3 regions of the Pelomonas candidula genome follow, and region 3 is predicted to be linked to each of the others. Evidence: riboswitches for the same ligand, from Rfam matches in the RefSeq annotation. Region 3 holds a riboswitch; each other region holds the start of a gene.
What was found. A riboswitch is a leader RNA that binds a small molecule or an ion and turns the genes downstream of it on or off. The one in region 3 is predicted to bind cyclic di-GMP.
Positions count from the first base shown of each region.

Region 1 (10,138 bases), on a different contig from region 3:
AAGGCCTCGTCAAGCTGGGCCGGCTGGCCGAGCATGTCAACGGCCTCGACGACGCCCGTGCGGCCGTCGCGCCGTTCCCGCCCGAGGTCACGGCCGCCGGGTGCGGCATTCCGGCCGACGTGCAGCGTCGCATCGCGCGCGAGCTGGCCGCCGCGCCGCGCGCCGCCGTCTACGGACGCATCGGCACCTGCACGACGCGCTTCGGCACGGTCAACTCGTGGCTGGTCGACCTCATCAACGTGCTGACCGGCAACCTCGACCGCGAAGGCGGCGCGATGTTCGCGAAGGCCGCGGCGTTCGCGCCCAACACGCAGGGCAAGCCCGGCAGTGGCAAGGGCATCACGACCGGCCGGCGCAGGAGCCGCGTATCCGGCGCGCCGGAGGTGTTCGGCGAGCTGCCGATCACCGTCATGGCCGAAGAAATGGAAACGCCCGGCGAAGGCCAGGTCAAGGCCCTCATCACCATCGCCAGCAACCCGGTGCTGTCCGCCCCCGGCGGCCCGCGCATCGCGAAGGCGCTGGAAGGCCTGGACTTCATGCTCAGCCTGGACATCTACGTCAACGAGACGACGCGCCACGCCGACGTCATCCTGCCGGGCCTCTCGCCGCTGGAAGACCTGCACTTCGACGTCGCCTTCCCGCAGCTCAGCCACCGCAACCACGCGCGCTTCTCCGGCCCGGTGTTCGACGCCGCGGCCGGCACGCCGCAGGAGTGGCAGACCATCCTGCGCCTGTGCGCGCTGCTGGAAGGCCGCGGCCTGGGCGTGGACGTGCAGCAACTGGACGACGAAGCCATCGCGGCCGACGTGCACCGCTTTGCCGGCGACCAGACGCCCGCCATCCTCGCCGCGCTGCAACCCTGGCGCGGCCCCGAGCGGCTCATCGACCTGCAGCTGCGCGTGGGCCCCTACGGCGACCAGTTCGGCCGCAAGCCCGACGGACTAAATCTCGCCAAGGTCAAGGCGGCGAGCACCGTCGAGGGCGGTGGCGTGGACCTGGGCGCGCTGCAATCCCGCATCCCCGAGGTGTTGCGCACGCCCAGCGGCCAGATCGAACTGGCGCCCCCGTCCATCCTGGCCGACCTCGCCGAGGTGCGCGCCGCACCGGCGCCCGAATTCAGCCTCATCGGCCGCCGCGACACGCGCTCCGGCAACAGCTGGATGCACAACCTGCCCGTGCTCGCCAAGGGGCCGGACCGCTGCACGCTGCTGGTCAACCCCGGCGACGCCGAACGGCTGGGCCTGGCCGAGTTCGCCAAGGTGAAGAGCGCCGTTGGCGAGCTGATTGCGCGCGTCGAGCGCAGCGCCGACATGAGCCCCGGCGTCGTCAGCCTGCCGCACGGCTGGGGGCACGACCTGGACGGCGTGCAGCTGGGCGTGGCGCGCGAGCGGCCGGGCGTCAACATGAACGCGCTGCTGGACGACGCGATGCGCGACCCGCTGTCGGGCAACGCGGTGCTGAGCGGCATCGCCGTGGAGATCACTGTCCCTTGAACAGGCCCTGGAAGGGCCGCGACACCGTCAGCGTGTCGCGCGAGCCGCGCAGGCGCAGCGCCATGTTGCCGTCGTCGTCGCGCAGCGCGCTGGCGATCTGCGCGGACGCGACGACGGTGGAGCGGTGCACCTGCTGGAAGCGCGCCGGGTCCAGCAGCGCCAGCAGGTCCTTCAGCGGCGTGCGCAGCAAGGCCTCGCGCTGCTCGCCCGCCTCGGCGTAGACGACGCGCGTGTAGCGGCTGTCGGACTCGAAATAGATCACGTCACCGACGCGGATCAGCCTCACCTCCTTGCCCACGGCGGCCTGCAGCGTGTCGGGCCAGGCCGGGCGGCGCTGGCGGGCATCCAGCTGCGCGAGCAGTTGCTGCAGCGCGTCGCCGGCCGGCGCCGGACGCTGCTGGTTCTGGCGCAGCCGCGCCACCGTCTGCGCGAGCCGCTGCGGCTCCAGCGGCTTGACGAGGTAGTCCACCGCGCCGGCGTCGAAGGCCTGCAACGCGTGGTCGCCGTGGGCCGTGACGAACACCACCGGGCAGCGGCCGGCGATGCGCCGTGCCACGTCGATGCCCGACAGGCCGGGCATGCGGATGTCGAGGAAGCAGACGTCGGGCTCATGGGCCAGCCACTGGTCCCACGCGTCGGCGCCGTGCTCGGCCTGGGCCACGATGCGCGCGTCGGGCCAGGCCTGGGTCAGCGCGTCGGCCAGTTGTTCACGGGGCGCAGGTTCGTCGTCGGCGATCAGCAGTCGGGTCATGTCGTCTCGGGATGGATCAGGATCTCGGCGCGTGCGCCGCCTTCGGCGCGGCGCTGCAGCGTGAAGCGGGCGCGCTCGCCGAAGTGGTGGCGCAGCCGCTGACGCAGGTTGGCCAGGCCCACGTCGTCTTCGGCGCCGTCCGCCAGCCCGAGGCCGTCGTCGTCGACGCGCAGCCACCAGCGGCCGTCCGGCTCGCGGCCGCCCGCCAGTGTCAGGCGGCCGCCACCGATCTTGGGTTCCAGGCCATGCTCGACGGCGTTCTCCACCAGCGTCAGCAGCAGGCCCGGCGGCACCGGTTCGGCGGCCAGGCCCGGCGCGATGTCGACGTCGCCCTGCACGCGGCCATCCAGCCGCGTGGCCAGGATGGCGAGGTAGTGGCGCACAGCCAGCGCCTCATCGGCCAGCGGTACGGTGGGGCGGCCCAGCATTTCGGTGCTGCGGCGCAGGAAGCCCGTCAGCTCGCGCAGCAGCGGGCCGGCGCGCTCGTCGCGGCGGTCCACCCAGTGCTGCAGCGTGGCCAGCGTGTTGAAGACGAAGTGCGGGTGGATCTGCGCCTGCAACAGTCGCAGGTCGGCCTCGGCGGCGGTGCGCGCGGCGGCATCGCGCTCGGCCACCAGCTGCAGCCGCGACAACTGCTGTTCGTACGCCGCCCGCCCGACCCGCGCCACGCCCGCCATCAGCAGCGCCAGGCCCGCGGCCATCGGCAGCAGTGTGTGGGTCGAGGCGCGCAGCGCCGCCAGCATGCGGTCGCCGTCGAGCTGGCCGTCGTGCAGGCCGCGCCCGCAGACCACGGCCAGCACCATCACGGCGAGGATCAGCACAAAACGGACGATGCTGAAGCCGTTCCGCCCAGGCCTGCGCTTCGGGTTCAGCCAGATGATGAGCAGCCCGATGCTCAGCAGCACCCAGACCAGCATGCCGGTGCCCAGCGCCGCGCCCCAGGTCGCGCCCTTGCCGAGCACCCACGCCACCGTGCCGGCCAGACCCAGCAGCCAGCCCACCCAGGCGCCAAGGCCGCGGCGCGAGTACAGGTGGATGTCGATGAGCTCGACGCGCTCGCGCAGCGCCGGGTCCTGTTGGCCGTAGCGTTCGTAGTACGGGAGGGCCCAGCGGTAGTAGGCGCGCTGGAAGCGGTTGCCGTGGGCGAGGGGATTGGCGCTGTGCATGGCCGGCACTCTAGAGGCGCGCGGCCGGTCGGCTCGCGTCGGAGCGGCGAACCGCCGCAGCACACGCACGAAGCGCCACCAGCGCTGCACGAGACGCGCACCGCAGCATGAAAGCGCGTGCATTTCAGGCGCGACACAAAGCAACGAAACTGCAGATACGGATGGCAACGAAAGTCATGCCCAGGCACCGCGGCAGAAGTCACGCGCCGGCCGCAGCGGCCTGCATCTGAAGCCCCACCCGGCGCCTAGACTGAACCCGTTTACCAACCCAGAGGGCAAACCCGTCGAAAGATGGGGACGCAAAGCTTCCGGCCTACAGCACGTGCATCACGCAAGTGCCATGGCAGCGGGGCCGCCAAGACCTGAGGTCTTGTCCGGCGTGGCCCTCTTCACTGCAAGACACCGGCCATGCGCAGCAACCGTCTCACCTGGACCCTCAGCCTCCTGACCGCCGCGGCACTGACCGCCTGCGGAGGCGGCGCGAGCAGCACCGACACCACGGCCACGGTGCAGGCCAGCGCGGCGACCACCGACGTCGCGCTCAGCGTGGATCTCGACCCGGCCGCCGGCGCCGAGGCCAGCCACAGCTTCCACATCGCCGCTGCCGAGCTGGAGCCGCCCGCCGACATCGGCGCCGACGCCGAGCCGCACCGCACGCAGGCCGCAGCAGGCATCGCCACCAAGGGCCTGACGCTCGCCGCGCTGGACGACTACGCCCAGCGCCGCACCGCGCTGGCCGCTGCCAGCGGCGAGGCCGCGCCGATGGCCACGACGACGACCGTCACCACGTACACGCCGGCGCAGATCCGCGCCGCGTACGGCCTGCCGGCGCTGTCGGCCTCCGCCGCGCAGCTGGGCGCCGGCCAGACCATCTACATCGTCAACGCCAAGCACGACCCCAACGTCGTCGCCGAGCTGGCCGCCTTCAACAGCAAGTTCGGCCTGCCCACCTGCACCTCTCGCACGCTGGCGGCCACCGCCACGCTGCCGCTGGCCTCCGCGTCCAGCAGTGGCTGCGAGCTGGTCATCGCCTACAGCACGACGGCCGGCGCGCTCACCGCCACGGCGCCCGCCTACGACAGCGGCTGGGCCACCGAGATCGCGCTCGACGTGCAATGGGCACACGCCACCGCGCCGCTGGCCCGCATCGTCCTCATCGAGGCACCGGACGCCGGCGTGACCAGCCTGTCCAACGGCGTGGCGCTGGCCAACAAAATGGGCACGGGCGTCGTGTCCATGAGCTTCGGCGCGTCCGAGGGCAGCTGGGTCGGCAGCTACGACAGCATCTTCTCCGCCAGCGGCATGACCTACCTGGCCGCCACCGGCGACAACGGCGCGGCCGTGTCCTGGCCGTCGGTGTCGAGCAAGGTGGTGGGCGTGGGCGGCACGACGCTGACCTACAGCGGCAGCGGCTCGCGCAGCGAGACGACCTGGACCGGCACCGGCGGTGGCACCAGCGCCTACGTCGCGCTGCCCAGCTACCAGAGCGGCAGCATCAGCGGCTACGCGCGCCGCGCGGTGGCCGACGTGGCCTTCAACGCCGACCCCAACTCCGGCCAGTACGTGGCGCTGATCGCCTCCGGCACGACCACCGTGCGCTGGGTCAGCGCAGGCGGCACCAGCCTGTCCACGCCGCAATGGGCCGGCCTCTTCGCCGTGGCCAACGCCGTGCGCGTCGCCTCGGCCAAGGCCTTGCTGGGCCAGCCGCACGCGGCCATCTACCAGCAGATCGGCGCCGTGCCGACGACCTACGCCACCGTCTTCAAGGACGTGTCGAGCGGCAGCAACGGCAGCTGCACCACCTGCACGGCCAAGACCGGCTACGACACGCCCACCGGCTGGGGCACGCCCAACGTCAGCGCGCTGCTGACCAGCCTGGGCGCGGCCACCTCGTCCAGCACGAGCTCGACATCCACGTCCACGTCCACGACGACGACCACGACCTCGGCGGGGCCCCAGCTGACGACCACCAGCATCAGCGGCGTGGCCGGCAAGGCGCTCAGCGCCAGCATCGGCTACAGCGCTCCCGGTGCCACGTCGCTGTCCATCAGCATCAGCGGTGCGGCCAGCGGCATGAGCCTGTCGGCCAGCAGCACCGCCATCGCTCTGGCCTGGGCCAAGCCGGTGACGGGCACCTACAACCTCGTCATCACGTTGAAGGACAACCTCGGCCATACGACGACCGGCACGGTCGCGGTGAAGATCAGCGCGTCGTAAACCACGCCTAGCATGCGGGCTCCTCATCAAGGAGCCCCCATGCGCCGCCTGCTGATCACCGCACTGCTCGCCGCTGCGTTCGCCGCGAACGCCGACACCACTTCCGCCGGCCACAGCTATTCGCCGCCGGAAGCCTTCACGGCAAGCAGCACCGGCAACCTGCTGACGTTCACCGCGCCCGAGGGCGACGCGACCATCACCGTCGTCGACCTCGCCGGCGCCAGGGACGCGGCCGATGCCGTCGCGCAGGCCTGGCAGCTCGTCGACCCCGGCTTCAAGCGCACGCTGCGCCTGGCCACGCCACGGCCGGCCCGCAATGGCTGGGTGGACCAGCAGGTCTTCGACTACGAGACCTCGCCCAACGAGAAGCTCACGCTGCAGGCCATCGTGAGGCGCTCCAGCACCGGCGACGGCAAGGCCTGGTCCGTGCTGCTTCTGCAGGCCGCCGACGCGACGCTGGAAAAGCGCGGCGCGCCCATCGGCAAGTTCTTCGCCAGCCTGCGGCCACAGGGCTATCAGCGCGAGAGCTTCGCCGGCCGCACCGCCAGGCCGCTGACGCCCGAGCGCGTCGAGCAGCTCAAGGCCTTCGTCGCCGACGGCATGAAGCAGCTCGGCGTGCCCGGCGTGGGCCTGAGCTTCATCAGCGACCGGCAGGTCGTCTGGGCCGGCGGCCTGGGCGTGCGGGAGCTGGGCAAGCCCGCACCGGTGGACGCCGACACGCTGTTCATGGCCGCCAGCAACACCAAGGCGATGACCACGGCGCTGCTGGCCCGCGCCGTGGACGCCGGCAAGCTGCGCTGGGACCAGCCCGCCGCCGAGGCCTACCCGGGCTTCCGCCTCGCCGACGCGGACGTGACCAAGAGCGTGCAGATCCGGCACCTCGTCTGCGCCTGCACCGGCATGCCGCGGCAGGACCTGGACTGGATCTTTGCCGACGGCAAGGCGCCGGCCCGGACCACCTTCGACCAGCTCGCGACGATGAAGCCGACCAGCAAGTTCGGCGAGGTCTTCCAGTACAGCAACCTGATGGTGGGCGCCGGTGGCTTCATCGCCGCCGCGGCGCTCAAGCCGGGCAAGGAAGTCGGCGCCGCCTACGACGAGGCCATGCAGGAGCTGCTGTTCGGCCCGCTGGGCATGAAGAACACCACCTTCGACTACGCCAAGGTCATGCGCGGCAACCACGCGATGCCGCACGGCGACGCCGTCGACGGCAGCACGCGCCGCGCCAGCATGGACCTGAACTACACCATCCTCCCGGCCCGGCCGGCCGGGGCGGTGTGGACCTCGCCCAACGACTTCAGCCGCTTCGTGCTGATGGAACTGAACAAGGGCCGCACGCCCGAGGGGCGCCCGCTGATCGGCGAGGCCAACTGGGCCGAGCGCTACAAGCCGCAGGTCATGGTCGGCGAGGACATCACATACGGCATGGGCCTCATCGTCGACACGCAGTACGGCATCACCGTCGCCTCGCACGGCGGCGACATGCTGGGCTTTCACTCCAACATGATCTGGCTGCCCGAGTACGGCATCGGCGTGACCATCCTCACCAACTCCGACGCCGGCGTGCTGCTGCGTGGCCCGCTGCAGCGCAAGCTGCTGGAGGTCGTGTTCGACGGCCGGCCCGAGGCCGACGACCGCCTCAAGGTGTCCATCGCCAACCACCAGGCCGAGCTGGCCAAGTTCCGAGAACGGCTGACGCTGCCGGTGCCGGCCGCCGCCGCCAAGGCGCTGGCCGCACGCTATGCCAGCCCCGAGCTTGGTCACGTCAAGGTCAGTCGTCAGGCCGGCAAGCTGCGCTTCCAGTTCGACCACTGGAACAGCGAAGTCGCGCTGCGCCAGAACGAGGACGGCACGCAGAGCTACATGACCATTGACCCCGGCGTGGCCGGCATCGAGTTCGTGCGTGACGACAAGGCCGACCAGCCGACGCTGGTGCTGCGAGACTCGCAGCACGAGTACCGTTTCGTGGCGGTCAAGCCCAGCTGACCCTCGCCACCAGCCCGCCACCGTCGCGCGGCAGCAGCGTCAGCTTCGCGCCCTCGGCGCGCGCGATGCGATCGACGATGGCCAGGCCCAGGCCCGAGCCCGGCTTGCCGCCGCGCGCCGCGTCGCCACGCTGGAAGGGGCGCTTGAGCTCGTCGACGCGGGCCGGCGCGATGCCGGGGCCGCGGTCGCGCACCTCGATCCATGCCGCGCCGTCGTCCCGACCACAGGCCAGCTCGATGGGCGGCGCGCCGTGGTTCTGCGCGTTGACGACGAGGTTGAGCACCAGCCGGCGCAGCGCCTGCGGCCGGGCGCGCTGGCGCACGGCGGGGCCGTCGGCCAGCAGCGGGTGCGGCAGGCCCGGCGCAAGCGCCAGCGTCTCGGCGAGGAACTCGCGCAGCTCGATGTCCACGGGCGGCCGCTCCTGCTCGGCGGGGTGGGACGCACGCGCGTAGTCGAGGAACTGCGTCAGCAGCCCGTCCAGGCCATGCAGGCTGCGGTCCAGCGTGTCCAGCAGCTCCGCGTCGCCCTGGCCCGCGTCGCGCAACATCTCGCTGGCGAGGCGGATCTTGGCCAGCGGCGTGCGCAGGTCGTGCGACAGCCCGGCCAGCATCAGCAGCCGCTCCTCCTCGTCGCGCGCCAGTGCCGCGGCCATCTCGTTGAAGCCGCGCGCCAGCGCCGCCGTCTCGGCCGGGCCGTCGGTGGGCAGCACGAGGTGGCGCCGGCCCTCGCCGACGGCCTTGGTCGCCTCGACGAGCCGCGCCAGCGGCCGGTTGATGCGGCGCTGGATGAGCCAGGCCCCCAGCAGCGCCAGTGCGCCGCTGACGGCGCTGGCGATGATCCACGTGCGCGCAAAGCGGAAGGCGGGCTGCACCGACGGCACGACCAGCCAGAAGGCCACGCCGGGCGGCTGCACGGCGATCAGGCCGTTGGCCTCGCGGCGCCACGCCAGCTCGCCGTCCGCCACGCCGAGCTGCGCCGCCAGCTCCGTCAGATAGCCGCGTTCCAGCATCGAGATGCGCCGATGCCGCCCGATCTCCAGCCCCGAGCCGGCACGGTCGTTGAAGCGGGCCACGAAGCCCGCGCGCTGGTCTTCAGGCAGCAGGCTCAGGCCCTCGGCCACCGCCTGCAGGCTGCGCGCCGTCGCCTCGGCCGACTGCTTGATGCGCGGCCTGGCGACGAGCTGGCCGTAGGCCAGCGCGTTGACGATCTGGCCCAGCACGATGAGGGCCACGATGAGCCAAAGATTGCGGCCGAACAGCGTCGACAGGCCCCACTTCATCGCGCGTCAGGCTCCGGAATGAAGACATAGCCCAGGCCCCAGACGGTCTGGATGTGGCGCGGCACGCCGGGGTCGGCCTCGACGATGCGGCGCAGCCGCATGATCTGCACGTCGAGGCTGCGGTCGCTGACGTTGTGGTCGTCGCCATGCGCCATCGTCAGCAGCTTCTCGCGGCCCAGCGGCCGGTTGGGCTGGCTGGCCAGCGCGCGCAGCAGCTGGAACTCGACGGTACTGATCTCGACCTCGACACCATGGCGCTCCAGCCGGCGCTGGCTGGGGTAGAGCGTGAAGGGGCCGAAACTCACGGCCGCCTCGCCGGCCGGGCCGAGGTGGGCGCCGAGCTGCTGCTGCCGGCGCACCATGGCCTGGATGCGTGCCAGCAGCTCGCGCGGCGCGAAGGGCTTGGCGAGGTAGTCGTCGGCGCCCATCTCCAGGCCCAGCACGCGGTCCACGAGTTCACCGCGCGCGGTCAGCATGAGGATGGGGATGGTCTCGCCCTGGCCACGCAGGCGGCGGCACAGCGAGAGGCCGTCCTCACCGGGCATCATCAGGTCCAGCACCAGCACGTCGAAGCGCTCGCGCGCCAGCAGCTGGGCGGCGGCAGCGGCGTCGGGCACGGCGCGCACGCTCAGGCCCTGCTCGGTCAGGTAGCGCTGCAGAAGACCGCGAAGTTCGGCCTCGTCATCAGCAATCAGGATGCGGGTCATGCGGTGGATGTTAGAGACGCCGCGACGGGATGCTCCGGCGGAAAACGATGACAAACCGTTGCAAGGCGGCGGCGCCGTCAGATCCTGCAAACACTGCAACGGCCGCGGCAACCACTGCAGCGGCACGGCCGGGCAGCATGAAAGCACCGCATTCCGGAGACCGTCCATGCACCGCCTTGCCCTCACCGCCGTCGCCCTCGTACCGCTGCTGGCGCATGCCGAACCCACGCCGCTGCAGCGCGCCACCGCTGCGCGGCTGACGGCCGAGAAGTCGGCCGCCTGCGTGGCGGCCCAGCCGTTCTACTGGGAGCTGGGCAACGCGACGCAGCCGCTGGCCGGCGGCAAGGCCGGCGACAACGCGCCCGACCGCGGCACGGAGATGGCGATCGCGTCGGCCTCCAAGTGGCTGTACGGCGCCTTCGTCGCCGAGCGCCGCCAGGGGCAGCTGACGGCCGAGGACGTGAAGTTCCTGCACTTCCAGTCCGGCTACACCTACTACCACGTGTGCCGGCGCGACCAGTCCGTCGCGGCCTGCCAGG
Region 1 covers NZ_JBIGIC010000007.1:173,583-183,720, reverse strand. The annotation lists gene ACG04R_RS15645 (molybdopterin-dependent oxidoreductase) at 1-1,493, shown strand, start outside; gene ACG04R_RS15640 (LytR/AlgR family response regulator transcription factor) at 1,480-2,244, opposite strand; gene ACG04R_RS15635 (sensor histidine kinase) at 2,241-3,533, opposite strand; cyclic di-GMP riboswitch class I at 3,675-3,770, shown strand; gene ACG04R_RS15630 (S53 family peptidase) at 3,819-5,627, shown strand; gene ACG04R_RS15625 (serine hydrolase domain-containing protein) at 5,667-7,613, shown strand; gene ACG04R_RS15620 (ATP-binding protein) at 7,600-8,892, opposite strand; gene ACG04R_RS15615 (response regulator) at 8,889-9,599, opposite strand; gene ACG04R_RS15610 (serine hydrolase domain-containing protein) at 9,766-10,138, shown strand, end outside.
Region 1: another riboswitch for cyclic di-GMP. It lies ahead of ACG04R_RS15630 (S53 family peptidase); the one in region 3 lies ahead of ACG04R_RS11820 (hypothetical protein).

Region 2 (10,138 bases), on a different contig from region 3:
GCACCCTTCGCGCTGCGCGCTTGCCTTGCCAGTGCGACAAGGCGTTCGCCAGGCATGGGATGCCCACTGGGCATCCCAAGTCCGGGCTCACTCCCGCCGAGCGGGAGCGAGCTTGCTTGGGGCGGCCCCGCGCGGCGCTCATGCCCCAAGCTGGTCGAGGTCCAGGCCGTCGATCTCGATGACCTTGAGCGCGTGGCTGTCGCCGCTCACGACGACCTCGGCGCGGCCGATGGCGGTGCCGTTGACCTTGAGCGTCAGCGGCGCGCCGGCCAGCGTGTCGAGCTCGACCACGCTGTCGGGTTCCAGCTGGGCCAGGTCGTGCAGCGAGATGCGGGCTTCGCCGACCTCCAGCGTCAGCGTGACCGAGATCTTGCGCATCAGCGCCGGCATGTCGCGGCGCGGTGCGCGCGTTTCGGGAGCAGGCTCGGCCGCCACGTCGATCATGTCGATCAAGCCGTCCATCGTGTCGAGGTCGTTCATTGCGGGATCACTCCAGGTCTTGGAAAGAGGTCAGGCACAACTGGCCCTGGTGCTCGGCCACCTGCGCGTGGAAGAGCGCGGCGCCCTCGACACGCACGGTGGCCTGCTCCAGGTGCACGGGGATCAGCGACCCTGGCTTCAGGGCCAGCACGGCCTCCAGCGGGAGGCGCTGCTCGAGCAGCTGCGCCTTCAGCAGCAGCGGCAGGCGCTTGCCCAGCGAGGGCGTGGCGCCGGCCTTGCGGATGCCACGGGTGCCGCGCAAGGCCGCGGCCAACGCACGCAGCACGACGTCGATGACGCCGCCATCGATGACCAGCTTGACGGTGGTCGGCTCGAGATCGGGCGCGCAGAGATCCAGGCTGAGCAACCAGGCGCCGGCCGGCATGCGCGGCAGCGACACGGGCACCCAGGCCCCCAGCGGCTGCAATGGCGCCATGCCTTGCGCGGGCGCTTCCGTGCCCTGTGCCAGTTGGCCCAGCGCGCGCAGGCAGCGCTCGGCCAGGCTGCGGGCCAGCGAATGGCGCAGGCGGTCCTCGGTGGCCGTCTCGGCGGGAGCATCTGCCACCGTCTTCAGTCCCAGCCGCTGCGCCAGCATGTGCAGCACCAGGCCGCGCTCGATCAGGCAGGCCAGCGGCTCCCGCGCCTCGGGCGTCTGCAGCCAGCGCCCGGGGGTCGGCGGCTCCGCGCCGCCGTCGAAGGGCGTGACGCGCGCGGCCACGATGTCGTAGGACGTCTGGTAGCGGAGGTTCCAGTGCTGCTGCAGTGCCTGGTTCAGCGCTTGGCGCAGTTCCTCGGCAACCCGGGGCAGCAGATGGGTGGGACGGCCGAGGCTGCGGCTGTCCAGCCGCTGCAGCGGCGAGGTCGTGGCGCGCGGCTGGGCGCCGGCGCGAACGGTGCGGGTGTTGGACATGGAGGCTGGGGCCGAACCACAGCCCGGCGTGCCGGGGGGCTTGGCAAGGTGGTGTTGAATACCTGAACCACCGGGCTGAATCCCGTGTGGCCGATCGTTCCCGATAACGGATCTAGATTTTATGTGCGCGATTTAATTTCTGCACGCCGGCGTCCGCCTAAAACCCCTGGAGGGCAGGACCGGCGGCAAAAAATCACAGCAAACCTGGAGGGTATCCGGGCCGCCAGGGCAATTAACCCCACGCCTCGGGCGGAGATTTCAAATCACGGCAAAAAGGGCTGTTTTTCGAACAGCACAAGGGGGAGCGACCCCCGTCGAGCGTGAACCAGTTCACACTCTGGATGTTTCAGCTCGTCAGTTTTCTTACCGTATGCCGTCAAAAACGGACTGCTGCGCTACAGTTCGGGGCATCAGGGCACACCCGTGCGAAAGCCGGGGTCGCAAAGCCTCCGGTCTACAGCCGGCCTCCGGGCCGGCCACGATAGCGGGGTTGCCAGACCTGAGTCTGCGGTGCATGTGACGCATGCACCACTGGCTACTCATGCCTAGCCGGGCCGCCTCGCGCGGCCTGTTGCGACCTGCCGGCTGCTCGCCGATCGTGCCCCCGTGCAACACAGGGAGCATTTCATGTTCAGGTTCTTCTCGACCTCCTAGACCGCCTGGTCTGCGCTCGCGACATCTCGATTCGCGGCGCGCTCTGCCATTTTCAATTCCAAACATCCCGCCGGCCCGGATACCAATTCCTCGGGTCAGGGCATCGTTTTGTCTTGAATATATTCCCGAGCCACGCCCGCACTTTAATACTCGGGCCGGTCGGCAGAGCCTATTTCGAGCGTTATTGATATTCGTTGATGGCAGGCATACCTGCCGACACGAAGGATTCCGCTCGCCTGAACGATTCATGATGACGGAGTTATGGACATGGACGCGATGGTTACTGGCATGAATATGGAAAGCCACGGGCTGGCCGCCCTTGGCCGTGATTTGCAGGGCGTCCAGCAGGAGGCCGAGCAGATTGCCGCCGCTGCCGACGCCGGCAGTGCCCAGGCCGGCGCACACGGCTTCGAGCAGATGCTGCGCCGCGTCGACGCTCAGGGCCACGACGCCCAGGCGCGCATGCAGTCCGTCGAGCGCGGCGAGAGCGACGACCTCGTGGGCGCCATGCTCTCCAGCCAGCAGGCCAACCTGTCCTTCCAGATGCTCATGCAGGTGCGCAACAAGGTGATGGGCGCCATGGACGACCTCTTCAAGCTGCAGTTCTGAGCCCTCCATGCAGACCCTTCCTTCCACGCGAACCACCGAGGCCAGACTGCTGCCGGCGCCGGACTGGCGCCAGCGCGCCGCCGAGCTCTGGCGCGGCCGGCCCAGCCTGACGGGCGACTGGGTCCGCAAGGCCTGGCCGGTGATCGGCCTGGCACTGCTGGGCACGCTGGTCGTCGCGCTGCTGCTGTGGCGCGACCAGGCCAACTACAAGCCGCTGTACGGCGCCCACGAGCAGATTCCCACCGCCGACGTGCTGCCCGTGCTCGATGCCGAGCACGTGCCCTACCGCCTGCATCCCGACAGCGGCCAGGTGCTGGTGCCGGACGGCCAGCTGGGCCGCGCGCGCATGCTGCTGGCCAGCAAGGGCGTGGTTGCCCGGCTGCCGGCCGGCCTGGAACTGCTGGACCACAACGACCCGCTCGGCGTGAGCCAGTTCGTGCAGGACGTGCGCTTCCGCCGCGGCCTCGAAGGCGAACTCGCGCAGAGCATGATGGCCATCGACGCCGTGGCCGCCGCGCGCGTGCACCTCGCGCTGGCCAAGTCGAGCGCCTTCGTCGTCAGCAGCGCGGACAAGAACTCCGCGTCGGTCGTGCTGACGCTCAAGCCGGGCCGCCAGCTCTCCAACGAACAGATCGCTGCCGCCATCCAGCTCGTCTCGGGCAGCGTGGCCGGCCTGGACCCGCAGCGCGTCAGCCTGGTGGATCAGCAGGGCCATCTGCTCTCGGCCCGCGTGGACCTGAGCGAGGGCTTCGACGCCGCCGCCGCCAACGAACCGCAGCGGCGCGTCCAGGACGAGGTGCGCGCCAACGTGCGCGAGCTGCTCGCCCCCGTGCTCGGCGACCAGAACTACCGCCTCAGCGTCACGGCCGAGATCAACAACGACCGTGTGCAGGAGACCCGCGAGCAATACGGCAACGCGCCCAAGGTCACCAGCGAGGCCATGCGCGACGAGCAGGACCGCCAGGCCCTGGCCCTGGGCGTGCCCGGCTCGCTGAGCAACCGCCCGGTCAGCGAAGCGGCCACGGCCGCCTCGGGCGCGCAGGACGGCGGCGCCACCAACCGCCGGAACGCCTCCACCCGCCAGTACGCCTACGACCGCAACATCACCCAGGTGAAGAAGAGCCGCGGCCGCCTGGAGCGCCTCAACGTGGCCGTGCTGCTCAACGACGCAGCCGCACCCGCCGGCGCCCCGAAATGGACGCCCGAGCAGATCGCAGGCATCGAGCGCGTGCTGCGCAGCGGCCTGGGCATCGACGCCGACCGCGGCGACAAGCTGACGTTGTCGGCCATGAGCTTCCCCAAGCCGCCCGTGCCGCCGCAGTGGTGGGAGGAGCACGACACCTGGATCGACGTCGGTGGCTGGGCCGCCTACGGCCTGGCCCTGCTGCTGGGCTACCTGCTGATCGCCCGCCCGGTGCTGCGCATGGCGCAGCAGGCCGTGGCGCCGCGCCCGGCCGCCACGCCGCGCGCCGCGGAGGCCGCGCCGACCACGCTGCAGACGGCCGAGCCCGCGCTGGCCGCCGCCTCCGAGGCCCAGCCCGCCGTGGCAGGCCCGCGCACGGCCGTGACGCCGCTGCTGGAGAACTACGAACTGCCGCCGCCGGGCTCGCCCGTCGACGTGCTGGTGGACCACCTGAAGGTGCTGGCGGGCAAGGAGCCCGAGCGGGTGGCGGAAGTCGTCAAGCAATGGGTGCAGAGGAAAAATGGCCGAAGCGACTGATTTCATGCTGCCGACCAGCGCAGCCTCGTTGAGCCCCGTCGAGCGCGCGGCCATCGTGCTGCTGTGCATGGGCGAGGAACCCGCCGCCGCCGTGCTGCGCTGCCTCGCGCGCGACGAGCTGCTGGGCGTCACCCAGGTGATGTCGCGGCTGTCCGGCATCAAGGTGGACTGGGTCAAGACCTCGCTGCAGCAGTTCTTCGACGACTACCGCGAGCAGAGCGGCGTGCACGGCGCCTCGCGCAGCTACCTCAAGCGCTCGCTGGACCTGGCCCTGGGCGGCGAGATCGCGAGCAGCGTGCTCAACAGCATCTACGGCGACGCCATCCGTCCCAAGATGCAGCGCCTGCAATGGGCCTCGCCCAAGTGGCTGGCCGAGCAGATCTCGCGCGAGCACCAGCGCATGCAGGCCGTGTTCCTGGCCTTCCTGCCCAGCAGCATGGCCGGTGCCGTGATCGAGGCCCTGCCCGAGTTCCTGCGCGATGTCGTGCTGCTGGAGATGGCCCGCCTGAGCGAGGTCGACGCCGAGTTGCTGCACGAGCTCGACGACATGGTCGAGCGCTGCATCGCCGGCCTGGGCCAGCAGGGCGCCAGTGTGGAAGGCGTGCGCCAGGTCGCCGAGATCCTCAACCGCATGCCCGGCCAGCGCCAGCAGATGGTCGAACTGCTGCGCGCCCACGACCCCGAGGTCGTCGGCGAGATCGAGGTCAGCATGTACGAGTTCTTCATGCTCTCGCGTCAGAGCGAGGCCACGCTGCTGCGCCTGGTCGAGGACGTCGCGCTCGAGGTCTGGGCCGTGGCGCTCAAGGGTGCCGAAGCGCCGGTGCGCGACGCCATCCTCGCCGTCATGCCGCGCCGCCAGGCCCAGGCCTTCGAGGACCTGATGCGCCGCGGCGGGCCCATGCCCAAGAGCCGCGTCGAGCAGGCTCGCGCCGAGATCATCGCCCGCCTCAAGGCCCTGGCCGACGCCGGCGAGATCCAGGTCCAGCTGTTCGCCGAGGCCTCCGTCGAATGAGCACGACGCGGCCTCATCGCTTTCCGCCGCTGCTGCAGCTGCGCCAGGGCCACGAGCGCGTCGCCGGCCTGGCCGGTGCGCAGCTGCAGGCCGCGCTCGCCGACGGCTTCCAGGAAGGCATGGGCAAGGGCTACGCCGAGGGTCACGCCAGCGGCCTGGCCGCCGGCCAGGAGGAAGCGCGCCGCATCGCCGAGGAGCAGGGCTTCCAGCAGGGCTGGGAACGCGCGCGCGCCGATGCCGGCGAGCGGTTCGCCGGCCCGCTGGCCGCCGTCGAGGACCTGCAGCGGCAACTGCGCCAACTGCAGGACGACTACCAGAACGCGCTGCGCCGCGAGGTCGTGGACCTGGTCGAGCGCGTGGCCCGCCAGGTCATCCGCGCCGAACTGACGCTGCGCCCGACCCAGTTGCTGGCCCTGGTGGACGAGACCCTCGCCGCCATGCCGGCCGTGCCGCGCGAACAGGTGCGCGTGCACCTGCACCCCGAAGACCTGCAGCGCCTGGAAGAGCTGGCACCCGAGCGTGCCCGCGAATGGCGGCTGCAGGCCGACGCCCAGCTCCAGCCTGGCGAATGCCGCGTGCTGGCCGGCTCGCGCGAGGCCGACGCCGGCTGCGCGCAGCGCCTGGACGCCTGCATGCGCCAGGTGCGCGAACAGCTGCACGAGCCGGCCGCACCCGCGCTCCAGCCGGAGGCCGCCTGATGCTCTCCAACGCCCTGCGCCGCGTGGCCCTGGACGAGGTGCCCGTCGCCACGCCCACCGGGCGGCTGCAGGCCGTCACGGGCCTGCTGCTCGAAGTGAGCGGCTGCGCGCTGCGCATCGGCCAGCGCTGCCTCATCGAGCGAGTCGGCGAGGACGGCGCGGGCGACTGGATCTCCGCGCAGGTGGTGGGCTTCCGCGACCCGGTGGCCTACGTCATGCCGTTCAAGAAGCCCGAGGGCCTGGTGCCCGGCGCCCGCGTGCTGCCGGCGAACGAGCGCGCACCGCTGATGATCGGCCCCGAGTGGCTGGGCCGCGTGGTCAACGGCCTAGGCGAACCCATCGACGACCTCGGCCGCCTGGGCGGCGAGCACCTGCTGCCGGCCACGCCACCGCGCGTGAACCCGCTGCGCAAGCAGAACGTGCACGAGCCGCTGGACGTGGGCGTGCGCGTCATCAACGGCCTGCTCACCCTCGGCCGCGGCCAGCGCGTGGGCCTGATGGCCGGCTCCGGCGTCGGCAAGAGCGTGCTGCTGGGCCTGATCACGCGCAACACGGTGGCCGACGTCATCGTCGTCGGCCTGATCGGCGAGCGCGGACGCGAGGTGCGCGAGTTCATCGAGATGTCGCTGGGCCGCGAAGGCCTGGCCCGCTCGGTCGTCGTCGTGGCGCCGGCCGACGAGTCGCCGCTGATGCGCCAGCGCGCCACCGAGCTGTGCCACAGCATCGCCGCCCACTACCGCGACCAGGGCCAGCACGTGCTGCTGCTGGTGGACTCGCTCACACGCTACGCCATGGCCCGCCGCGAGGTGGCCCTGGCCCTGGGCGAGCCGCCGGCCACGCGCGGCTACCCGCCCTCGGTGTTCTCGCAGCTGCCCGAGCTGGTGGAGAGCGCCGGCAACGGCGAAGGCCCCGGCAGCATGAGCGCCATCTACACCGTGCTGGCCGAGGGCGACGACCAGCAGGACCCGGTCGTCGACACGGCTCGCGCCATCCTGGACGGGCACATCGTGCTGTCGCGCGCGCTGGCCGAGCGCGGCCACTACCCGGCCATCGACGTGGCCCAGTCCATCAGCCGCTGCATGAGCCTGGTAGCCGGCCGCGAGCAGCAGGAGTCGGCCCGCCGCTTCAAGCAGCTGCTGGCGCGCTACGAGCAGGTGCGCGAGCTCATGCCGCTGGGCGCCTACGTGCCCGGCGCCGACCCGGCGGTGGACCGCGCGGTGGAGCTCTGGCCACGCATGGAAGCCTTCCTGCACCAGGGCACGCGCGAGAGCGCGCCGCTGCAAGGCTGCCTGCAACAGCTGCGGGAGCTGACGTCATGAGCCGGCAGCTGCACGCCAACCTCGACCAGCTGCACGCGCTGCGCGAGCGCTCGCGCGACCAGGCCCAGCAACGGCTGGCCGAGCAACAGCGCCTGTGCGAACGCATCGCGGGCACGGTGAGCCGGCTCGAGATGCTGGCCGACAGCGCCGCGCCGGCGCCGGCCGACGGCCGCCTCACCGCGACGCTGCTGGCCAACCACGCGGCCTACAAGGACCGCGTGCTGGACCTGGCCCGCAGCCAGCGCCAGGCCCTGGCCAACGGCCAGGCCGCTGCGGCCACCGCCCGGGCCGAGCTGATGGCCGAGGTGCGCCGCGAAGCCGCACTGGCCCAGGCCCGCGACCAGGTCGGCGAACGCCTGGCCCGGGACGCACGGCGCCAGGAGCAGAAGGCCCAGGACGCCGTGGCCGCGCAAAGCTGGCAACGAGGAGGCCGCGCATGAACTGCCTCCGATTTAAGCAATCGCCGGCGCGGGTCGCCCTGAGCTGTGGAGAACCCTCTCCACGAGCCGAAAGGAACGCCCCATGAGCCTGAGCACCACCAGCTTCGACCCCGTCACCACCGCCACCAGCCTGGCGCAGGCCTCGGTGCAGAACATGCAGCAGCTGCTCAACACGCGCAGCCAGGCCGTGCAGAGCACCAACACGGCGCTCAGCGGCCTGCAGTCGGCGCTGAGCAGCTTCAGCACCGCAATGAGCGGGCTGTCCAGCCTGCCGGGCCAGAGCGTCACCGCGTACAGCGCCACGCTGAGCGACAGCACCGTCGCCACGGCCAAGGCCAGCAGCACGGCCGTGCCGGGCAGCTACGCCATCAGCGTGGCCCAGATCGCGACGCAGCACTCGATCGCCTTCGCCAACATCCCCAACACCATCGTGCCGTCGCCGCCGCAGCCGGGCTCGACGATCACCATCACCTTCGCCAACGGCAAGACCGCCACCGTCACGCTCAGCGCGGCCGGCGGCAGCATGGGCGCGGGCGACATCGCGCGCGCCATCAACCAGCAGGCCGGCGGCCAGGCCACGGCCAACGTCGTGTCCGGCACCGACGCGGGCGGCAACCCGGTGACGCAGCTGACGCTGACCTCCGGCACCAGCGGCGCGCAGGGCGGCATCGCGTCGATCAGCTACACGGACGGCAGCGGCGCCACGACGGCCGGCGAACTCGTGCCGGGCGTGTCCTTCGCCAGCGCCACGCAGCTGACACCCGCGCTGGATGCCGAGGCCACGATCAACGGCGTCTACGTCAAGCAGGGCAGCAACACCGTGACGGCCATCCCCGGCGTGACGCTGACGCTCACGGCCGCCCAGGCAGCCAGCGCCGCACCGGCCACGCTGACCGTGGCCCGCGACAACAGCGCCACTGCCGGCCAGGTGCAGAACTTCGTCAACGCCTACAACACGCTGAAGAAGTCGCTGGACAACCTGACCGCCATCGGCAGCGACGGCACGGCCACCGGCGCCTTCGCCAACGACGCCGGCGTGCGCAGCCTGCAGGACAAGCTCACCAGCCTGCTGCGCCAGAACTATGGCGGCTCGACGCTGTTCAAGCTGGGCGTCAGCGCCGACCGCAAGGGCACGCTGAGCCTGGACAGCGACAAGCTCAAGCAGGCGCTGGATGCCAGCCCGACGGCGCTGGACGACGTGCTCGGCAACGCCAGCCTGTCCGCGCCCAGCGGCCTGCTCGGCGCGCTCAGCGGCCTGGCCCAGCGCTGGACCAACGCGACCAGCGGCCAGATCCAGCAGCGCCAGCTGTCGCAGCAGCAGATCGGCAAGCTCATCGCCGACCAGCAGGCGCAGCTGACCGATCAATACAACAACGCCTACTCCCGCTATCTGGACCAGTTCACGCGCCTGCAGGCCGTGCAGACGCAGATGTCCCAAACCAGCAGCATGTTCGACGCGCTGAAATCTTCCTGATGACATGAGCTACGACGCCTACCAGAGCTATCAGAGCACGCATCTCAACGCCCAGACCGCCCAGGCCTCTCCGGTCCAGCTCGTGCTGGTGCTGATGGACGGCCTGCTCGACGAGCTGGCCCGCACCCGCGCCCACATCGAGGCGCGCCGCTACGAGATGAAGGCCAGGAGCCTGGAGAAGTGCGTCGGCATCATCAACGGCATGTCCAGCGCGCTGGACATGGACCGGGGCGGCGAGGTCGTGCAGAACCTCGCCCGCCTCTACGACTACTGCGCCCGGCGCCTGTTCACGTCCGGCATCGAGATGGATGTCGGGCCGCTGGACGAGGTCACCCGGCTGATGTCGCAGATCCGTGGCGGCTGGCAAGGCGTGCAGGCCCGCCATGGATAAGTCCCCGCTCAACGCCAGCAGCGTCGCGCAGCTGATCGGCATGGGCAGCTGCCTGCGCGAAGCCGCGCGCGCGCGCAACTGGTCCGCGCTGATGCGCCTGGACGCCGAGGTCGCCTCGCTGCTCGACGGATTCGACCCCGGCCTTTGCAAGCCCACCGAACTGGCGGCCTGGAAGCAGCTGTGCACCGCCCACGAGAACGCCCTGCTGGATTGCCAGCGGGAAGTCCGGCGCCTGGACCAGGCCCTGGAGCAGATGCGCCAGCACCGCGAAGGCTGGCAGGCCTATGCCGGCTCGCAGGACTGGATGCCCGAGGAGCGCGCCGCATGAAGCCGCTTGCCGCCCGCCCCCTGGCGATGCCTCCCCTGGCCATGTCACCCGCCGCCGCAGGCGCGACGCCCGTCGCCGCGCCCTCCGGCGTCACGGCCGCACC
Region 2 covers NZ_JBIGIC010000010.1:249,594-259,731, reverse strand. The annotation lists gene ACG04R_RS20080 (FliM/FliN family flagellar motor switch protein) at 139-480, opposite strand; gene ACG04R_RS20075 (FliM/FliN family flagellar motor switch protein) at 488-1,390, opposite strand; cyclic di-GMP riboswitch class I at 1,795-1,888, shown strand; gene fliE (flagellar hook-basal body complex protein FliE) at 2,339-2,653, shown strand; gene fliF (flagellar basal-body MS-ring/collar protein FliF) at 2,661-4,373, shown strand; gene ACG04R_RS20060 (FliG C-terminal domain-containing protein) at 4,378-5,385, shown strand; gene fliH (flagellar assembly protein FliH) at 5,382-6,083, shown strand; gene fliI (flagellar protein export ATPase FliI) at 6,083-7,402, shown strand; gene ACG04R_RS20045 (hypothetical protein) at 7,399-7,842, shown strand; gene fliD (flagellar filament capping protein FliD) at 7,925-9,316, shown strand; gene fliS (flagellar export chaperone FliS) at 9,321-9,707, shown strand; gene ACG04R_RS20030 (hypothetical protein) at 9,700-10,035, shown strand; gene ACG04R_RS20025 (flagellar hook-length control protein FliK) at 10,032-10,138, shown strand, end outside.
Region 2: another riboswitch for cyclic di-GMP. It lies ahead of fliE (flagellar hook-basal body complex protein FliE); the one in region 3 lies ahead of ACG04R_RS11820 (hypothetical protein).

Region 3 (10,138 bases):
TGCTGGGCCAGCCCATGGGCGTGCTGGCGCCGGAGGACGACGACCACGCCTTCCACGCCGAGCCGGGCAGCGACGTCTTCGAATGCAAGCTGCGCGGCCGCGACGGGCGCGAGTTCTGGGTCATCGGCAACGCGGTGCAGACGCCGCGCGAAACCGGCCCGGATGGCGTCACCCAGCAGACCACCTACGCGCTGCTGGACATCGACCGCCGCCGCCAGGCCGAGGCGCAGAGCCGGCTGGCGCAGGCCTCGCTGGCCCGCATCATCGAAGGCGCGCCGCTGGCCATCACGCTGCACGAGGCGCAGAGCTTGCGCATCGTCAAGCTCAACCACGCCGCCGCGACACTGGCCGGCCGCCCCGAGACGGCACTGCTGGGCGGCACGCCGTCGCTGCTCTTTGGCGACGACCAGGGCTCGCAGGTCGTTGCCGACATGCGCGAGGCGCTTGAGTCCCAGACCGTCGTACAGCGCGAATACCACGTGCCGACGGGCAACACGACGCGCATCTGGGACGCCCGCCTGCTGCACCTGGCCGGCAGCGGTGACACGCCCGAGCTGCTACTGCTGGTCGCCAGCGACGTGACCGAGCAGCGCGCCGCCGAGCAGGCCCGGCTGCAGGCCGCCATCTCGCAACGCGAGCTGCTGGTGCGCGAGGTGCATCACCGCATCAAGAACAACCTGCAGGGCGTGGCCGGCCTGCTGCAGCAGATCGCCCAGCGCCGGCCCGAGGTGGCGCCGGTGCTGAAGGAGGCCGTCGGCCAGGTGCAGGCCATCGCGCAGGTCTACGGCCTGCAGGTAGGCGCCACCGGCCCGCTGGTGCTCAAGCGTGTGTTCGACGCCATCGTCGGCTCCGTGCAGCGCATGCAGGGCCGCGTCATCACGACGGCCGCCGAGGGTGGCGCGCTGATGGACGACTGGTGCCTGCCCGAGGCCGAGGCCATCCCGATCGCATTGAGCCTGAACGAGCTGCTGGGCAACGCACTGAAGCATGGCCACGACGCCCAGGTGCGCTGCCAGCTCATCTGCGACACGACCGGCGTCGTCGTCGAGATCGTCAACCCGGGCCGCCTGCCGGAAGGCTTCCTGCTGCAGAACGTGAAGAGCGGCGTGTCGGGCCTGGGCCTGGTGCGCGCGCTGCTGCCGCGGCGCAGCGCCATCCTCAGCCTGGAACAGCAGGGCGGTGACGTCGTTTGCCGGCTGGAATTGATTCCGCCAAGCGTGGTTCACAATCCGGCCATAAAACCAAGTTCTTGATTGGTCGAACGAGGGGCGCGGTGAGCAAGGGCAAGATCCTGGTCGTCGATGACGACCGACTGGTGTTGGCAACGCTGAGCTACGGGCTCACGCAGGCCGGCTTCGAGGTCATCGACGCCGACAACGGCGACGACGCCATCCTGCTCGCCCGCGAGCACCGCCCCGAGCTGGCCCTGCTGGACATCCGCATGGAGGGGCTGACCGGCTTCGACGTGGCCGCCTACCTGCGCGAGTTCCTGCAGACGCCGTTCATGTTCCTGTCGGCCTTTGCCGACGAGGCGACGGTCGCCAAGGTCAAGGAGCTGGGCGCGGTCGCCTACCTCGTCAAGCCGCTGGACATCTCGCAGATCGTGCCCGCCGTGGAGGCCGCATTCGCGCGCTCGGCGGCACCAGCCACTGCGCTCCCGCCCGCCCCGGTTGAGCGGAACGAGGCCTTCGAGCCCCCCTCCGAACTGCCCACGCTCGACGCCACGGCCCTGGCCGTCGGCGTGCTGATGCACCGCTACTCGCTGCCGCGTGACGAGGCGCTGGCCCGCCTGATGAGCCTGGCCTCGGCCGATGGCCACAGCCTGCCCGAGCAGGCGCGGCGCATCGTCGATGCGATCGAGCTGCTGGCCCGGCCCGGGCAGCGGGCCGGCTGAAGGCGCCGGCGCGGCCCGCGCCTGTGCCACCCGCGACGGTCTCAGCCGCCCGCGGGCTTGGAGACCGGTGCAGCCCCTTCCGACTGGCCCGCGATGATGGTGCCTTCCACCGCCACGCCGCGCTGGTCAGGCGATTGATCCAGCAGCGCACGGGCATCCTCCAGCGTGTAGCTGGTGAAGGCCAGTTGAGCCGTGACGCGCAGCTTGCCTTCGGGTGTCAGCTCCGCGCTGTGCCTGGCAATGCCCATGGGACGGCGGAACGCCACGACCTGCTTGCCGGTGGTGAGATCGAACAGCCGGACCTCCTTGGTCGAACCCTGGCGCACCACGGCCACGGGCCCCGCCGGCGTGTTGAACCACTGAGCCTGCCAGAAATAGTGGAAGTTGTTGGGCGAGCCATCGGGGTTCCACAGCGATTCATACGAGGTGGCGTTGTTGCACCGGTTCACCACGGCGTTCTGGCGGCGGCAGTCGCTGTAGCGGGTCACCTGCTTGTCGTCGAGCGACATCGTCAACGGCGTGAGCATGCCGCTGTCCAGATGGAACAGCGCATAGTCGTTCGGCTCCTCGGCGCCCACGACGCGCTTGGCCAGACTGAACAGGCCCGTCACGCTGCCAACCAGGCTGTCCTTGGCCGGCTGGCCGGAGGTGTCCTTCTCCAGCAGCAGCGTGCGCGTGCTCGCCACGTCACCACGCTGCAGCGGCACGGGCGTCCAGCCCGCCGGGATGGCGATGGTGCGCAACGGCTGCCCAGGCCGGAACTCGAAGGCGCTGGCTGCGCGCAGCACCAAGGCGCCCTGGGAGCTGAGCACCAGCCCGTCGCCCGCCAACGTCTGGCCGTCGACCGTCTGCACCATCCACTGGCCCGGCCGGGCGCTGACCTGCCCCACGGTCAGCGGCGCCGCTGTCCCGCGCCCACGCTTGAGCACCTGGCTGCCATCCATGCGCTGCACCAGGTAGGCGAAGTCGCCCGTGAGCGGGTCCACCGCCGCGCGCCCGACCTTGCCTTCCGGGTCCACCATCAGTTGACCGTTGACGACAAAGCCGTCCTTGCGCGGCTCGAACTGCACGGCCTGCGGCGCGGGCAGCGCGGCGATCTGCTGGGCCAGTTCCGCGGTGCCACGCACCGACGGCGGCGCAGCTGCAGGCATGGGCGCCGCCATCGGGGATACGCCGGGAGCCATCAGGGGGGCAGCCAGACCGCCGCCGTTGCCCAGGTTCTGCATGCGTGCCATGGTTTCGCGGATCTTCAGCCGCATGGTGAGTTCCTGTTCCGGACTCATCGTCTGCCCTCGCTGGGCCATGCCGCTGCGCATCTTCTCGATCAGTGCATCCTCGTCCACTGCCTGGGCATGGGTGCCCCCATGAAAGCCGATCACCATGGCGGCGGCAAGGGTGGCAAAAATCTGGCGCATCACTATTTCCTCATCAGGTGCTGGTCTGGAGACCCGTCGGCTGGCGCCCGCACGCACCGACCCATCGATCGCGCGCGCAAGCGCGGCTCGACCAGGGGCAGGACGGAAACAGGGTCAAAGACCGACGGAGGACACCAATGCGAGCGCGGGATCAGCCAGCCTGCAGGCGCAAAGGCGTGCCGGCCGCCCATCGCGCCATGGCGGGCGATGAGGCGGCCCCGCTATCGTGGCCATTCACCGTTGGTGGGCCGTAGACCGGAGGCTTTGCGACCCCGGCTTTCGCTCGGGTGTGCCGTTACGAATTGTTGCCGCACCCACGGGCCACCCGGCGTGCATTTCGCACACCCGGCCTGCAATCAGCCCAGCGTGAAGTAGAAGCGCGAGCCCTCGCCGACCGCGGACTCCGCCCAGATGTCTCCCCCATGCCGGCGCACGATGCGGCGCACCAGGGCCAGGCCCACGCCCGTGCCCTGGAAGTCGCTGGCACTGTGCAGGCGCTGGAAGACGCCGAACAGCCGCTCGGCAAAGCGCATGTCGAAGCCGGCGCCGTTGTCCGACACGACGAAGATCCTGCGCCCACCCTGCTCCGCGCTGCCGAAGCGGATGCGCGTGCAGTCCACCTTGGCGCTGTACTTCCAGGCGTTGCCCAGCAGGTTCTCCAGCACCATGCGCAGCAGCGTCGGGTCACCCTGCACGGTCAGGCCCGGCTCGATGTCCAGCTCCAGCTCACGCAGCGGGGCCGAGCGGCGCAGCTCTTCCATCACGTAACCGGCCTGCTGCGACAGGTTGACCGGCTGGCATGCCAGCGGTCGCGTGGACAGCTGGCTCAGCGACAGCAGCGCGTCGATCATGCTGTTCATGCGCGCGGCGGCGCTCATGACGCGGTCGAGGTGGTCGTTGCCGACGCGATCCAGCCGGCCGCCGTAGTCTTCCTTCAGGATGCGGGCGAAGCCCTCGACGACGCGCAGCGGCGCGCGCAGGTCGTGCGAGACGGTGTAGCTGAAGGACTCATGCTCGGAGGTCAGGTCGGGTTGAACGGGCGCGAGGGCCGGCGCAGGCGCCTGGACGCTGTCAGGCGGCCTCGCGGTGCCGACGTAGCCGGTGAAATGACCTTGCGAGTCGATGCAGGGCAGGCCGCGCAGGCACCAGCGCGCGTCGCCGTCGGCGGCGGCCAGCTGCAGCTCGGAGATGGGCTGGTGGGCATCCAGCCGCTCGCGCAGCTGGGCGGTGGGCTCGGCGGGTGCGAAGCGCTCCCACAGCAGCTGCGTGCTGGCACCGGCGCCGACCCAGCTGGACGCCGGCGCGCCCTGCGGCGCCTGCCAGCGCACGAGGCGGTGCGTGGCGTCGGTGGCCCACTGCCAGTCGCGCTGCAGCTGCGCCTGCATCAGCAACTGCTGGCGCGCGTCGCGCAGCGGCTCGGACAGGCGCTGACGTGTCAGCCGCACGCCGGCATGCCAGCCCAGCGCGGCGGCGACGAGCACCAGGACTCCGGTGAAGAACGCCGTCAGCACCAGAGCAGCGTGGGCGAGCCCCACCTCGCCGCCCAAGACCCGCATCAGGGCCAGCACGGCCAGCATGCCGAGCAGCAGCATCAGCAGCACGGCCCCGGCCAGTCCCAGGACCAGCAGCCGCATCGGCAGTCGCCGCTCCAGGCGGCGCGATGGCGCGCTGTCGTCGCTGAGGCTGTTCATGCAGATCATTGTAGGCAGCGCTTCCGCGTCCCCACGTGCATATGCACGAGGGTGTGCACAGCGCCGAATCTGTGCATTTCTTCGCGTTGGCCCCCCTACCTGCCCAAGCTACATTTGCGGGGATGCCGTGCGCCGCCCATCCATGACCGCTTCCACTCCCGCCGCCCTGCTCGATCCCGAGGCGATCAAGCGCCTGCGCGAGCTCGACCCGAGCGGCAGCAACAAGCTGCTGGAGCGCGTCGTGGCGGCCTTTTCGAGCTCGCTGGACCGCCTGCTGCCCGAGCTGGACCGCGCCCGCGAGGGCGACGCCCTCGACCTGACCATCGTGCGCCACGTCAGCCACACGCTGAAGTCTTCGTCCGCAAGCCTGGGTGCCATGGTGCTGTCGGCACGTTGCGCGGACATCGAAACGCAGGCCCGCGAGGGTCGCCGCGAGGGTCTCCCCGAACAGTTGGACGCTATGCTCAACGACATCCAACAGGTGCGCGCGGCCCTGGCCGCGCTGCTTTGACACCCAGCCTCATGCTGCCCACCGGTCAAGCCCTCGACGATCTGCCGCCGCGCCCCCGCGTGCTGCTGGTCGACGACGACGAGGTCAACCTGCTGCTGACCGCCGCGGCGCTGCGCGAGCGCGGCTTCGAGGTGACCGAGGCGGCCAGTGGCAGCGAAGCCCTGGCCCAGCTGTCCGTGCGCGCGCCCGATGTCGTCGTGCTGGACGCGCTGATGCCCGAGCTGGATGGCTTCGAGACCTGCTCGCTGCTGCGTGCCACGCCCGGCTTCGAGTCCCTGCCGGTACTGATGCTGACCGGCCTGGACGACGAGGCCTCCATCAACCGCGCCTACCAGGCTGGTGCCACTGACTTCTTCGTCAAGTCGCCGCAGTGGAGCCTGCTGGACGGCCGGCTGCGCTACCTGCTGCGCAGCTCGCGCACGCGCCACGAGCTGGAGCGCAGCAAGGCCAAGCTGGCCCGCGCCCAGGACCTGGCGCGCATGGGCAGCTTCGAGTGGCGGCGCGACGTGGCCGGCAGCTTCACGATTTCGGCCGAGGGCCTGCGCGTCTTCGGCCGCGGCCCGCAGGACCGGCTGGACTTCATCAGCGTCATGCGCATGGTGCCGGCCGACGACCGCCACGTCTTCCTGCGCCTGCTGCGCGACGTCGTCGCCCACACCTCCGTCCTCATCACCGACCTGCCGCTGACGCTGCCCGACGGCCGCCAGCGCGTCGTCCACATCGAGGCCGAGCCCGAGTTCAACGAGCAGGGCGGCGTCAGCGGCTACACCGGCATCCTGCAGGACGTGACCGACCGCCGCCAGGCCGAGGACCGCATCCGCCAGCTGGCGCACTTCGACGCCCTCACCGGCCTGCCCAACCGCCGCCAGCTGATCTGGCGCGTCGAGCGCGCCATCGAGAGCGCACGCCGCGGCGGCCACGAGGTCGGCCTGCTGCTGATCGACCTGGACCGCTTCAAGGTCATCAACGACACGCTGGGCCATGCGGCCGGCGATGAGTTGCTGATCGAGGTCGGCCGGCGCCTGCGCAGCTGCGTGCGTCATTCCGACCAGATCATGGAAGGCGTGCTCGAAGGCCTGGGCAACCGCAGCCACCGCGGCCTGGAGGCCGTGGGCCGGCTGGGCGGCGACGAGTTCGTCGCGCTGCTGCCCGAGGTGGCGGACGAACGCGACGCCGAGCGCGTAGCCGACCGCGTGCTGGACGCGCTGCGCGAACCCATCTTCGTCGGCGGCCAGGAGTGCTTCGTCACGGCCAGCGTCGGCATCGCCATCTATCCGCGCGACGGCCAGAGCATGGCCGACCTGCTGCGCAACTCCGACGTCGCGATGTACGCCGTCAAGAGCCAGGGCCGCAACGCCTCGGCCATCTACTCGCCGCAGCTGGCCGGCCACGGCAAGCAGAAGCTGGAACTGGAGAGCGCGCTGCACAAGGCGCTGGAGCGCAACGAGATCGTGCTGCACTACCAGCCCAAGATCGACGTGCGCGCCGCCCGCATGGTGGGCGCCGAGGCACTGATGCGCTGGCAGCGCGGCAACGTGCTGGTGCCGCCGGCCGACTTCATCCCGCTGGCCGAGGAAACCGGCCTCATCGTGCCGCTGTCCGAGTGGGCCCTGAAGGAAGCCGCCCGCCAGGCCAAGCTGTGGTCGCTGCAGTTCGGCTTCGCCGACTCCATCGCCGTGAACCTGCCCAGCCGCCTGTTCGAACGCACCGATCTCGTCGAGCACATCCACCAGTGCGTCAGCGCCTACGGCGTGCCGCACCGGTCCATCCAGCTCGAGATCACCGAAAACAACCTGATGAAGGACCTGCAGAACGTCATCCCGTCTCTGCATCGCCTCAACGAAGTCGGCGTCGAGATCTCCATCGACGACTTCGGCACCGGCTACTCGTCCCTCGCCTACCTGACCACGCTGCCCATCTCCGAGGTCAAGATCGACCGCACCTTCGTGCGCGACCTGGGCATCACGCCACAGAGCTCCGCCGTCGTCACGGCCATCATCGCGCTGGCGCGGGCGCTGGGCCTGCGCGTCATCGCCGAGGGCGTGGAGACGCTGCGCCAGATGGAGGTGCTGCACCGGCTGGGCTGCTCGCTGATGCAGGGGTTCCTGTTCAGCAAGGCGCTCCCGCCGGACGAGCTGGAGCGCTGGATCGCCCAGACCGTGCTGCCGCGCAAGGCCCCCTGGATCACGCAGGCCGACGGCGGCAACGACGCGGCCCGCGGCAGCCAGCGCTGAACATGAAGCCCCCACGCCCGCCCCGCGCCCTGTCCCCCAAGCGGGGGCGTCGGCGCCTCGGGGTGGCCGAACCGCACTGACCCATGCGTTCCACCCTGCCCCCGGCACAGCTCGCCAAGGCTGCGCTCCAGCGCCTGGCCCAGGCGCGGCTCGAACCCACGCCCGAGAACTACAGCCGCGCCTACGCCATCGAGGCGGGCACCGAGGCCACGCCGTCGGCCGCCAACGGCGCCGCCTCGGAGCGGCTGCAGCAGCTGATGTCCAAGCTCATCAGCCTGGCCCTGCCCTCCGGCGCCACGCGCCAGGAGCTGCAGACCACGCTGCGCGAGCAGCGGCTGGATGAACTTCAGCGCCAGGTCGACAAACTGCTGGACGTGGCCGGCCCGGCCGCCCAGGCCGAGGCGCTGGCCCAGGCCATCGAGCGCCTCGTACGCGGCCTGGAGCGCGGCGGCCGGCACTGGACGCTGGCGCGCAAGAAGGACGGCATCAACCGCGTGCTGGAGCTGGGCCGCAACGATGCGTCCAAGCTCGTCAAGCGGCTGTCGCAGCTGATCGCCAGTTGGGACAAGGACGGTGACGGCAGCGAGGTCGAGACCGACGACGAAGGCGGCACGCCCAGCCAGTTGTTCGCCGACAGTGCGTTCGCCGACACCGGCTTCCGCGACAGCAGCGGCTTCGGCGAGCTGAGCCGCACCGGGGTGCGCGACAGCCTGCCGGTACCGACGGTCGACCTCGGCCCCTGGCAGGATCTCAGCGGGGAACTCAACGGCACCGTGCGCCATGCGCTGCGCTCGCCGCAGACCGAGGCGACGCCGGCCGACGCGCTCATCCGCGAGCTCGATGCCGCCCAGGCCGAGCTCAAGGCCCAAGGTGCCAGCCCCGAGCGCGCGGCGCAGATGTCGGCGCTGTGCCTGCGCGCCCGCCACCTGCTGGACCACCGCCGCCATCTCTTCGACGAACTCGGCGGCCTGTGCCGCGAGCTGAGCAGCAGCCTCGTCGACCTGGCCGAGGACGACTCCTGGGCACGCGGCCAGGCCGAGGCGATGAACCAGACGCTGTCGCAAGGCCTGTCAGGCCGCGGCGTGCGCACCGTGGCCGAACTGCTGAGCGGCACGCGCGAGCGCCAGCGCGCGCTGCGCGACGAGCGCTCCAAGGCACGCGACGCGCTCAAGGGGCTGATCCAGCGCATGCTCAGCGAACTGGGCGAGCTGGGCCAGCACACCGACCGCTTCCAGAACAGCGTGGGCCGCTACGCCGACGCCATCGAACAGGCCGACTCGCTGGAGAGCCTGGCCGGCACCGTGCGCGAGATGGTCGAGGAGAGCCGCAGCGTGCAAGGCCTCGTCGCACAGACGCAGCAGCGGCTGACACTGGAGCACGACCGCGCCGCCGCGCTGACACAGCGCGTCGACGAACTGGAGGGCGAGCTGCGCCGGCTGTCCAACGAGGTGCACACCGACCAGCTGACCCAGGTGGCCAACCGCCGCGGCCTGATCCAGGCCTTCGGCATCGAGCAGGCCAAGTCCGAGCGCGAGTCGACCCGCGTCGCGTTGGCGCTGCTGGACATCGACAACTTCAAGAAGCTCAACGACAGCCTGGGCCACCACGCCGGCGACATCGCACTGAAATCGCTGGCCGAGCGCACGCAGGCCTCGCTGCGTCCCGGCGACATGGTGGCGCGCTATGGCGGCGAGGAGTTCGTACTGATGCTGCCCAACACGCCGCTGGACGAAGCCCAGCAGGTGCTGGTGCGGCTGCAGCGCTCGCTGTCGTCGGCGCTGTTCAACCACGAGGGCAAGGACGTCTTCGTGACCTTCTCGGCCGGCGTGACGCTGTACCGCCCCGGCGAAACGCTGGAAGCCGCGCTGGACCGTGCCGATGTGGCGCTTTACGAGGCCAAGCACACAGGCAAGAACCGCGCGTGCATCGCCGAGTGACGCCGCCTTGATGTAGCGCAGGCGAGCGCCCCTGCGCTGCTTGCCTGGCGGCGCTCGGCTGCTAGGCTCGGCGCTGAGCCCTGACGCCCATGTACCGCCCGCGCTTCGCCCTGCTCCGCCGCCTGGCCTGCCTGGCGTTGTGCACCGCGGCCGTGGCACAGGCCCAGACGTCGGTGCCGTTGTGCCTGACCGACTTCCCACCTTATGTCAGCGCCGAGCTGCCCGACGGCGGCAGCATGACCGCGCTGGCGCGCCGCGCCTTCGCGGCCGGTGGCCTCGGCGTGCAGACGCTGCACGTCCCCTGGGTGCGCGCGCTGGCGCTGGCCAGGAATGGCGACTGCGTGCTGATGACGGTGTGGCGCAATGCGGAGCGGGACGCCCTCTTCCGCTACTCGCTGCCGGTGGCGCGGATGCAGCTGGGCTTCTTCGTGCGCGCGGACCGCAAGGCGCCGCTGC
Region 3 covers NZ_JBIGIC010000005.1:146,419-156,556, forward strand. The annotation lists gene ACG04R_RS11810 (PAS domain-containing sensor histidine kinase) at 1-1,253, shown strand, start outside; gene ACG04R_RS11815 (response regulator) at 1,274-1,894, shown strand; gene ACG04R_RS11820 (hypothetical protein) at 1,936-3,309, opposite strand; cyclic di-GMP riboswitch class I at 3,518-3,613, opposite strand; gene ACG04R_RS11825 (sensor histidine kinase) at 3,666-5,000, opposite strand; gene ACG04R_RS11830 (Hpt domain-containing protein) at 5,143-5,511, shown strand; gene ACG04R_RS11835 (putative bifunctional diguanylate cyclase/phosphodiesterase) at 5,523-7,745, shown strand; gene ACG04R_RS11840 (GGDEF domain-containing protein) at 7,829-9,682, shown strand; gene ACG04R_RS11845 (substrate-binding periplasmic protein) at 9,772-10,138, shown strand, end outside.